Regions from separate parts of the Pseudomonas sp. NFX15 genome, predicted to be linked through region 1. Evidence: predicted binding sites of a transcription regulator. Region 1 holds the regulator's gene; each other region holds the start of a gene.
The links. Region 1 encodes FliA, which starts transcription of late flagellar genes. Its sites were predicted from a motif close to CTAAAGTTTNNNNNNNNNNNGCCGNTAA; they were not measured.

Region 1 (2,203 bases):
TGCAGGAAGAACCCAGCGAAGAAGCCATGGCTGACATGTTCGCTGACATCTACCACAGTCCGACCAAGCAGGTTGGCTGAGGTAATTAATGAATAGTTTTTGTACCTACATCGATGGTCTGCCATGCATTGTTCCGTTAGCGAACGCGCAGCCAGTAATGTGGCCTCCGTCTATGCAAGACAAGGTAAAGAAATAATATGGGCAGCATGCATCCCGTTCAGGTGATCGCGGTGACCGGCGGCAAAGGTGGCGTCGGGAAAACTAACGTGTCTGTAAACTTGTCCCTGGCCCTCGCTGAGCTTGGCCGGCGCGTCATGCTGCTGGACGCCGACCTGGGGCTGGCAAACGTCGACGTCCTGCTGGGCCTGACACCCAAACGGACCCTGGCCGACGTGATCGAAGGCCGCTGCGAGCTGCGCGACGTACTGCTGCAGGGGCCCGGCGGCATCCGTATCGTTCCGGCGGCGTCCGGCACACAGAGCATGGTTCATCTGAGCCCTGCGCAGCACGCTGGGCTGATCCAGGCCTTCAGCGACATCGGCGATAACCTTGACGTATTGGTGATCGACACCGCTGCGGGCATTGGTGACTCGGTAGTCAGTTTCGTACGTGCCGCCCAGGAAGTGTTGCTGGTGGTGTGCGACGAGCCGACCTCGATTACCGATGCCTACGCCCTGATCAAGTTGCTCAACCGCGACTATGGCATGAACCGCTTCCGCGTCCTGGCCAACATGGCCCAGAGCCCGCAGGAAGGGCGCAACCTGTTCGCCAAGTTGACCAAGGTCACCGATCGCTTCCTCGATGTCGCTCTGCAATACGTCGGCGCCGTGCCCTACGACGAAAGCGTGCGCAAGGCCGTGCAGAAGCAGCGTGCGGTCTACGAAGCGTTCCCGCGTTCCAAGTGCTCGCTGGCCTTCAAGGCCATCGCGCAGAAGGTCGATACCTGGCCTTTGCCGGCCAACCCGCGTGGGCACCTGGAGTTCTTCGTCGAGCGTCTCGTGCAACAGACAGCAGGGCCTGTGCTATGACAGCCAGCGGTTACAACCTCTATAAAAAATCGGCCCGCGATGCGCAGTACGAGCTGATCGAGCGTTACGCGCCGCTGGTAAAACGCATTGCCTACCACTTGCTGGCACGCTTGCCAGCCAGTGTCCAGGTCGAAGACCTGATCCAGGCCGGGATGATCGGCCTGCTTGAAGTGTCGACCAAATATGACGCCAGCAAAGGCGCCAGTTTCGAGACGTACGCGGGCATTCGAATCCGCGGCGCGATGCTCGATGAAGTGCGCAAGGGGGACTGGGCGCCACGCTCGGTCCACCGCAATACGCGCATGGTCAGCGACGCGATTCGCTCGATTGAAGCGAAAACCGGTCGTGACGCTAAAGATCACGAAGTTGCGGCCGAACTCCAATTGAGTCTCGACGATTATTACGGGATTTTGAACGACACCCTGGGCAGCCGCTTATTCAGTTTCGACGACCTGTTGCAGGACGGCGAACACGAAGGGCTGCACGAGGATGGCGCAAGTGCTCATCTCGAGCCGTTACGCGATCTGGAAGATGAACGCTTCCAGGCGGCGCTGGCGGATGCGATTGCCAATTTGCCGGAGCGTGAGCGACTGGTGTTGGCGCTGTACTACGACGAAGAGTTGAACCTCAAGGAAATCGGTGAGGTCCTGGGGGTCAGCGAATCGCGGGTCAGCCAGTTACACAGCCAGTGCGCGGCCCGTTTGCGGGGGCGTTTGGGGGAGTGGCGAGCGCGCTGAAGGCAGTGTGGGGACACTGCGAACGGGGCCGATGGGGTGTTGAACCACACCGGTCGCGATCTGTTGTGCTCCAGACAGTCATTGAGTGCTTTGCCGGATTGATTGAAATGGCGCGTCCAGGTGCTGGGCGCGTTTAAGACTGCTTGGAGGTCGAATTGGACAAGAACATGAAAATCCTCATCGTTGATGACTTCTCAACGATGCGGCGGATCATCAAGAACCTGCTGCGTGACCTTGGGTTCACCAACACCGTCGAGGCCGACGATGGCACTACCGCCATCCCGGTGCTCAACAGCGGAAGCATCGACTTTCTGGTAACGGACTGGAACATGCCTGGCATGACCGGAATCGATCTGCTGCGCCACGTGCGCGCCGATGAAAAGCTCAAGCACCTGCCGGTGTTGATGGTCACCGCTGAAGCCAAGCGCGAGCAGATCA
Region 2 (2,203 bases), on a different contig from region 1:
TGATCACATCGACCACGCCACCGATTTCATTGCTGTCCTTGGCCAGTTGGGTCACGGTCACACCGGTTTCACCGACCACCACCGACAGGCGCTGGATGGCTTCGCGGGTTTCCCCGGCGATGTCCCGGCCACGACCGGTCAGGCGATTGGCTTCCTGGGTGGCGTCAGCGGTGCGTTGCACGTGGCTGGCGACTTCCTGGGTGGTGGCCGCCATCTGGTTGACGGCGGTCGCCACTTGCTCGGTCTCGACGCGTTGGCGTTCCAGGCCGCTGGAACTGTTGTGCGCCAGGGCGTCGGATTGCCGGGCCTGGTCGGTCAGGTGTTCGGCGGTGTCCTGCAAACGCGTCAGGCAGGTTTTCAGGCGTGCTTCCTGGCTGAGGATGGACATTTCCAGGCGCGCCTGGGCGCCACGGCTGTCGGTGTACATCTGCGCGATCAGCGGGTCGGACGTGGTCTGCTCGGCCAGGCGCAGCAAACGCTTGAGGCCGCGCTGCTGCCATTGCAGGCCCATCAGTCCCAGCGGCACCGACAACCCCGCCGCCAGGGCAAAGCCCCAGTGGGAGTTGAGCGTCGCGCCGATCATGAAGCTCAACTGGCTGACCAGGATGAACGGCAGCCAGTCCTGCAGGATCGGCAGCCACTTGTCAGTGGAGGGGATCGCCGACTTGCCCTGGTTGATGCGTTGGTAGAGCGCTTCGGCACGGCGGATCTGCTCGGCGCTGGGCTTGACCCGCACCGACTCGTAACCGATCACCTGATTGCCTTCGAAGACCGGTGTCACATAGGCGTTGACCCAGTAGTGGTCACCGGACTTGCAGCGATTCTTGACAATGCCCATCCATGGCAAGCCTTGTTTGAGTGTGCCCCACATGTGCGCGAAGACGGCCGTCGGGACGTCGGGGTGACGCACCAGGTTATGCGGCGCGCGGATCAGCTCCTCACGGGAAAACCCGCTGATGTCGACGAAGGCGTCATTGCAGTAGGTGATCACACCTTTGGCGTCGGTGGTGGAGATCAACCGTTGCTGAGCCGGGAAGGTCCGCTCGCGTTGTGTGACTGGCTGGTTGTTACGCATGGCTTTTTCTGTCCGCAAGGCTTTGACGGGTTGTCGGCCGTGGGACGGTTTAATTGAATTTATTTTTTGTTGTCAGATGCGCGGCCTACCGCCTGTAGGAAATATGGATCCAACCAATAGGATTACGGGCTCATCAGGGTTTCCCTGAAGGGCCGCTCCGCGTATCATTTCGCGCCCCTCGCCATGGCTCCCGTGTGTAACCCCATGAAGGTTCGCGGTCGAGACGGCGGGGGTTCCGGCGACTCCCTAACGATAAGAACAGAGTTATCAACTAACTGAATTCAGTAAATTTCCTGCGCTTTTATCGGACATCCGCAGCTGTTCGATGCACCCATCGCACGAGGTGATGGCGTTGGCGCCAGGAAAATAAAAATGGTGGATCAAGTCATGCGTAGAAAAGTTGCAATTATTGGGGCTTCCTTCCGGTTTCCCGGCTCCACTCACGCAACTTTTTGGCAGAACCTGCTGGAAGGGCATGACTTCATCACGCAGGTCGACCCTTCCCGCTGGTCCCGCGATGCGTTTTTCCACCCGGACAAGGCCAACCCCGGCACGTCCTACACCTTTGCTGCCGGCACCCTGGGGGATATTTCCACCTTCGACGCAGGCTTCTTCAGCATTTCGCCCCGCGAAGCCGCGATCATGGATCCTCAGCAGCGCCTGTTGCTGGAGCTGGGCTGGGAAGTGTTCGAGAACGCCGGCGTCAAGCCGTCCAGCCTGCGGGGCAGCCGCTGCGGCGTGTACCTGGGCATCGCCAGCACCGATTACGCGTATCGCCTGTCCCATGACCTGTCGCTGGTGGATGCGTCCACGGCCACGGGAAACACTTTCAGCATTGCCGCCAATCGCCTGTCGTACTTCTATGACCTGCACGGCCCGAGCATGGCCGTCGACACCGCCTGTTCTTCGTCACTGGTGGCGTTTCACCAGGCCTGCCAGGCGATTCAGAGCGGCGAGATCGACGAGGCACTGAGCGGTGGCGTCAGCCTGCACTTGCACCCGTTCGGCTTCCTGATTTTCTCCAAGGCCTCGATGTTGTCGCGCAAAGGGCGCTGCAACGTGTTCGACGAAGCCGGTGACGGCTACGTGCGTTCCGAAGGGGCAGGGCTGTTTTACCTCAAGGACTAC
Region 3 (2,203 bases), on a different contig from region 1:
TGATGATTATCGGCTGATTGTTTTCCATGGCTTAGCGACCGCGAACCGCTTGTTCCAGCTCGGCGAAGCTTGGGCGGTGCGCCGGGTACAGCACCTTGCGCCCGAACTCCACGGCCAGCGATGGCGGCATGCCGGAAGCCGATGCCACCAGCGAGGCCTTGATGGCTTCGTAGACGTTCAGCTCTTCCTTGGCATCGTGGGCCAGGGAATGCGCCAGCGGGCCGAAGAAGCCGTAGGCAGCGAGAATACCGAAGAAGGTACCTACCAGTGCCGCGCCGACGTGCAGGCCGATGGATTTCTGGTCGCCTTCACCCAGCGAAGCCATGGTCACCACGATACCCAGTACCGCCGCGACGATACCGAAACCCGGCATGGCGTCGGCAATGCCGTTGACCGCGTGGGATGGGTGTTCCAGGTCTTCCTTGAGGCTGAACAGTTCCATGTCGAACAGGCCTTCCAGCTCATGGGGCGCCATGTTGCCGGAAGACATGATGCGCAGGTAATCGCAGATGAACGCGGTCATGCGCTCGTCCTTGAGCACCGTCGGGTACTTGGCAAAGATCGGGCTCGCCGCGGCATCTTCGATGTCGCCTTCAATGGCCATCATGCCTTCGCGGCGGCTCTTGTTGAGGATCTCGTAGATCAGGCCCAGCACTTCCAGGTAGAAGGCGTGGTTGAAACGCGAACTGAACATGCCCAGGGATTTCTTGAGCACGTGCATCGTCATATAGCCGGGGTTGGCCTGCAAGAATGCACCGAGGGCAGCACCGCCGATAATCATCACCTCGAAAGGCTGGATCAGGGCGGCAATCTTGCCGTGGGAAAGCACGTATCCGCCGAGCACGCTCGCGAATACGACGATGATGCCGATAATTTTAGCCATAGGTTAGGAGAGCACTTACTGAGTCGGGTTCAAGGTCATATTCGGAAGTTAAAAAATCTCTTCTTCTACTTATCGGCAAAACTGCGCCAGACTATAGCCAGTTCAGGCGAAAAGCTAATTTGACCCCCTACGGGCACAGGTATTGTTGACGATGATCGCCTCCCACCATGGTTAACGAAACGAACGTTCCAACGCCAAAACCAACCACGCTCGAAGGCTGGGTCAAGCTTCTCGATGGCGTTCGCCTCCCCGTCCCGCAAGCCAGCCACGACCGGGTCTGCAAGGCCATCCGCGATAATCGCAGCTCGCTGCGCGACATCGCCGACCTCATGCAAGGCAGCCCGGCCCTGGCCTTGAGCGTGATTCGCGAAGCCAACCGGCACACCCATGGTGTCATGACCGAGCCTGCGGAAAACCTCGAGATCGCGATCAATCGCCTCGGACTCAAACGCACCGAAGAACTGCTGGCGCGATTGCCCGCGATGCCTCAGGCCGAGATTCCCAAAGCCTTGCGGCAGATACAAATGATCAGCCAGCACGCCACGCAACAGGCCAACGGTTTTTTTGCCAGTCGCCTGGCGCGGCTGTGGCAGGACATCCATTGGGGCAGCCTGCTGTTTCTGTCGCCGTTGTGGCCATTGGCGCTGACGCACCCGAAGTTGCTCGAAGACTGGGAGTTGCGGGTCATCCATAAAGGTGAGTCGGCCCGCAAGGTCGAAAAGCAACTGTTTGGTGTGCGCTTGCTCGACATCGGCCAAGCGCTGGTGGAAATCTGGCGCCTGCCGATCTGGGTGCAGCAAGGTTATCGACTGTTGCTCACCGAGCAGCGCGAGCTGGTGAAAGTCCTGCGCATCGCCCGCGACAACGCGCACCCGTTGCGCCAGCAGAACCGCCTGGATGACGATCCGACCCTGCGCCGCTGGCTCAATCAGCCGGCCAATACGGTATTGCTGGCCAACGGTCTGGCACTGTCGGCGCAACACGCCTGGGACAGCCCGCACAGTCGGCGCTGGCAGTACTTGACCGGCCTGTACCTGCAAATGCCGATGGACGAGTTGCAACAGCAATTGCACCAACAAGCCGCCAACAGCGCCCATCAACACGCCATGCCCGACCTCTGGCACCCGGCCGAAGCGCTGCTTTGGCCATGGGGCACGAACCGCATTCATGCCGGTTTGCTGCCAGCCGCAGGGCCCAGCGCCGACGACCTGGTGAAGTGGCGCAAGCAATGCGCCGAACTGCTTCACGAGCCCAGCCGTTTTTCCAATGCCATGTCCCTGACCATCGCAGCGCGGGATGCCCTGATGGCCTGCGGTATGC
Region 4 (2,203 bases), on a different contig from region 1:
CCATATTCGTACGCTCGAAGAGCATTTTGCTTGCCGCTTGTTTCACCGCAGCGGTCGTAACTTGCAACTGACCGAATCGGCCCGGTTGCTGTTGCCGGGTATTCGCGAAGGTTTCACGGCCCTGGAACGCGCCTGCAATACCTTGCGCGCTGAAGACGACATCCTGCGCATGAAAGCCCCGTCGACCCTGACCATGCGCTGGTTGCTGGCCCGGCTCAGTCGCTTCCGGCACTTGCAGCCGGGCAACGAAGTGCAGTTGACCAGTGCGTGGATGGACGTTGATTCGGTGGATTTCAACGACGAGCCCTTCGACTGTGCGGTGCTGTTGAGCGACGGGCATTTCCCACCGGACTGGGAGGCGAGTTACCTGTTCCCCGAGGAATTGATCCCGGTCGGCGCGGCCAATTTGCTCAATGATCAGCCTTGGGATGCCGAGCGTCTGTCACACACGGAATTGTTGCACCCTACGCCAGACCGCCGTGACTGGCGCAACTGGCTGGAACGCATGGGCCTGGCCGAGCAGGTGTCGCTGAAGGGCGGCCAGGTGTTCGACACCTTGGAGCTGGGCATGATCGCTGCCGCACGCGGTTATGGCGTGTCGATGGGTGATCTGCTGATGGTGGCGGAAGATGTCGCCCAGGGTCGCTTGAGTTTGCCGTGGCCGACGGCGGTGGCCAGCGGCTTGTGTTACTACCTCGTCTGGCCAAAAACCCGGCCCGGAGGCGAGCGCATGCGCCGGCTCAGCGACTTCCTGCAAGGCGAAGTGCGCTCCATGGAACTGCCGGCCGTCGAGCACCTGAGCTGAAACGATGAAGCCGTCGCGATGGCGGCATCCTGCGATCTCCCGGTGAATCACTCAAGTATTCAGGTTTGCCGCCGAATATTGGCAAATGGAACCTCCGTACAGGTTCGCCGTTATTGCCCCATTACCGGAAAATTTTGCTGAGTGTGCGTCGCGATCAGGACGATCCGGTCACTCGGCCAGGAGTTGTCATGCCTCAACCTCGCGCTCGCATCGCCTCTCAGCTGGGGCTAGCCCTCGCCGTGATCCTGGCAATCGTCATCAGCGGCAGCACCGTGTTCGCCCTGCGTTCGCTGGATTCGGCCAACCTCGCCACCCGGGAAGAGCACCTGGCCAGCGAGGCCCGTTTGCTGGCCGATCAATTGAGCACCTTCCACGGCACCTTGCGTGAAAGCACCCAGCGCTTGAGCGGGCTGTTCGAAAAGCGTTTCAGCGCCGGCCTGAGCGTGCACCCGGACGAACCGGTCACGGTGGCCGGCGTGCAGACCCCGGGTTTGCATCTGGGCAGCGAAGTGCTGAACAACAACTTCAAGGAGGTCGACGAGTTCAAGCAAATGACCGCCGGTGTCGCCACGCTGTTTGTGCGCAGTGGCGAGGACTTCATCCGGGTCAGCACTTCGCTGACCAAACAGGACGGTAACCGGGCCATTGGCACTTTGCTCGATCATGCACACCCGGCTTACGAGAAGTTGATGGCGGGGCAGGGCTACGTCGGTCGTGCCTTGTTGTTCGATCGCTCCTACATGACCCAGTACACCCCGGTTCGGGATAGCAGTGGCAAGGTCATTGCGGTGCTGTTCGTAGGATTTGATTACACCGATGCGCAGACTGCGCAATTCGCCAACCTCAAGCGCTTCCGTATCGGCCAGACCGGTTCCCTGGCGTTGCTCGACGAACAGAATAAATGGCTGGTGCCCATTGCCGGTGTCGAGGTACCGGATCAGGCCGTCCCGACCATCGCCAATCTGGCGAAAACCCCGGGCAAGGGGGAGTTCTGGAGTGACAAGTCCGAAGACTTCTACAGCCTGGCCGTCCCGTTCGACGGTGGCCCGTGGTCGGTGGTGGCGAGCATGCCCAAACGCGAAATCCGCGCCGTGACCTGGAGCGTCGGCTTGCAGTTGGCCATCGGCAGTTTGCTGGCCATGTTGCTGGCGGTCGGCGCTGCGGTCTGGTTGTTGCGCAGCAAACTGGCGCCGCTGGGGGATCTGGTGCGTCAGGCCGAGGCCTTGGGTGCTGGTGATTTGAGCGTGCGCCTGAGCGTGTCGAGCAACGACGAGATTGGCCAGCTGGCCCGCGCGTTCAACCAGATGAGCCAGGCCTTGTCGACGATGGTCGAGCACATCCGCAACGCGTCGGCAGAGGTCAACAGCCGCGCCCAGGCATTGTCGGGGCTGTCCGGCG

Region 2: a site for FliA is predicted at 1,106-1,133, ahead of J1D76_RS05050 (methyl-accepting chemotaxis protein). Genes of this name have one in related genera too.
Region 3: a site for FliA is predicted at 953-980, ahead of motA (flagellar motor stator protein MotA). Genes of this name have one in related genera too.
Region 4: a site for FliA is predicted at 856-883, ahead of J1D76_RS06815 (methyl-accepting chemotaxis protein). Genes of this name have one in related genera too.

What each region holds. Positions count from the first base shown of each region.
Region 1 is NZ_JAFMPV010000020.1:68,107-70,309, forward strand. Features, by position in the region: gene flhF (flagellar biosynthesis protein FlhF) at 1-80, shown strand, start outside; gene fleN (flagellar synthesis regulator FleN) at 198-1,028, shown strand; gene fliA (RNA polymerase sigma factor FliA) at 1,025-1,765, shown strand; gene J1D76_RS20025 (chemotaxis response regulator CheY) at 1,933-2,203, shown strand, end outside.
Region 2 is NZ_JAFMPV010000003.1:279,159-281,361, reverse strand. Features, by position in the region: gene J1D76_RS05050 (methyl-accepting chemotaxis protein) at 1-1,075, opposite strand, end outside; gene J1D76_RS05045 (SDR family NAD(P)-dependent oxidoreductase) at 1,463-2,203, shown strand, end outside.
Region 3 is NZ_JAFMPV010000007.1:204,905-207,107, forward strand. Features, by position in the region: gene motB (flagellar motor protein MotB) at 1-28, opposite strand, end outside; gene motA (flagellar motor stator protein MotA) at 32-883, opposite strand; gene J1D76_RS10635 (HDOD domain-containing protein) at 1,051-2,203, shown strand, end outside.
Region 4 is NZ_JAFMPV010000004.1:313,234-315,436, reverse strand. Features, by position in the region: gene J1D76_RS06820 (LysR substrate-binding domain-containing protein) at 1-805, shown strand, start outside; gene J1D76_RS06815 (methyl-accepting chemotaxis protein) at 994-2,203, shown strand, end outside.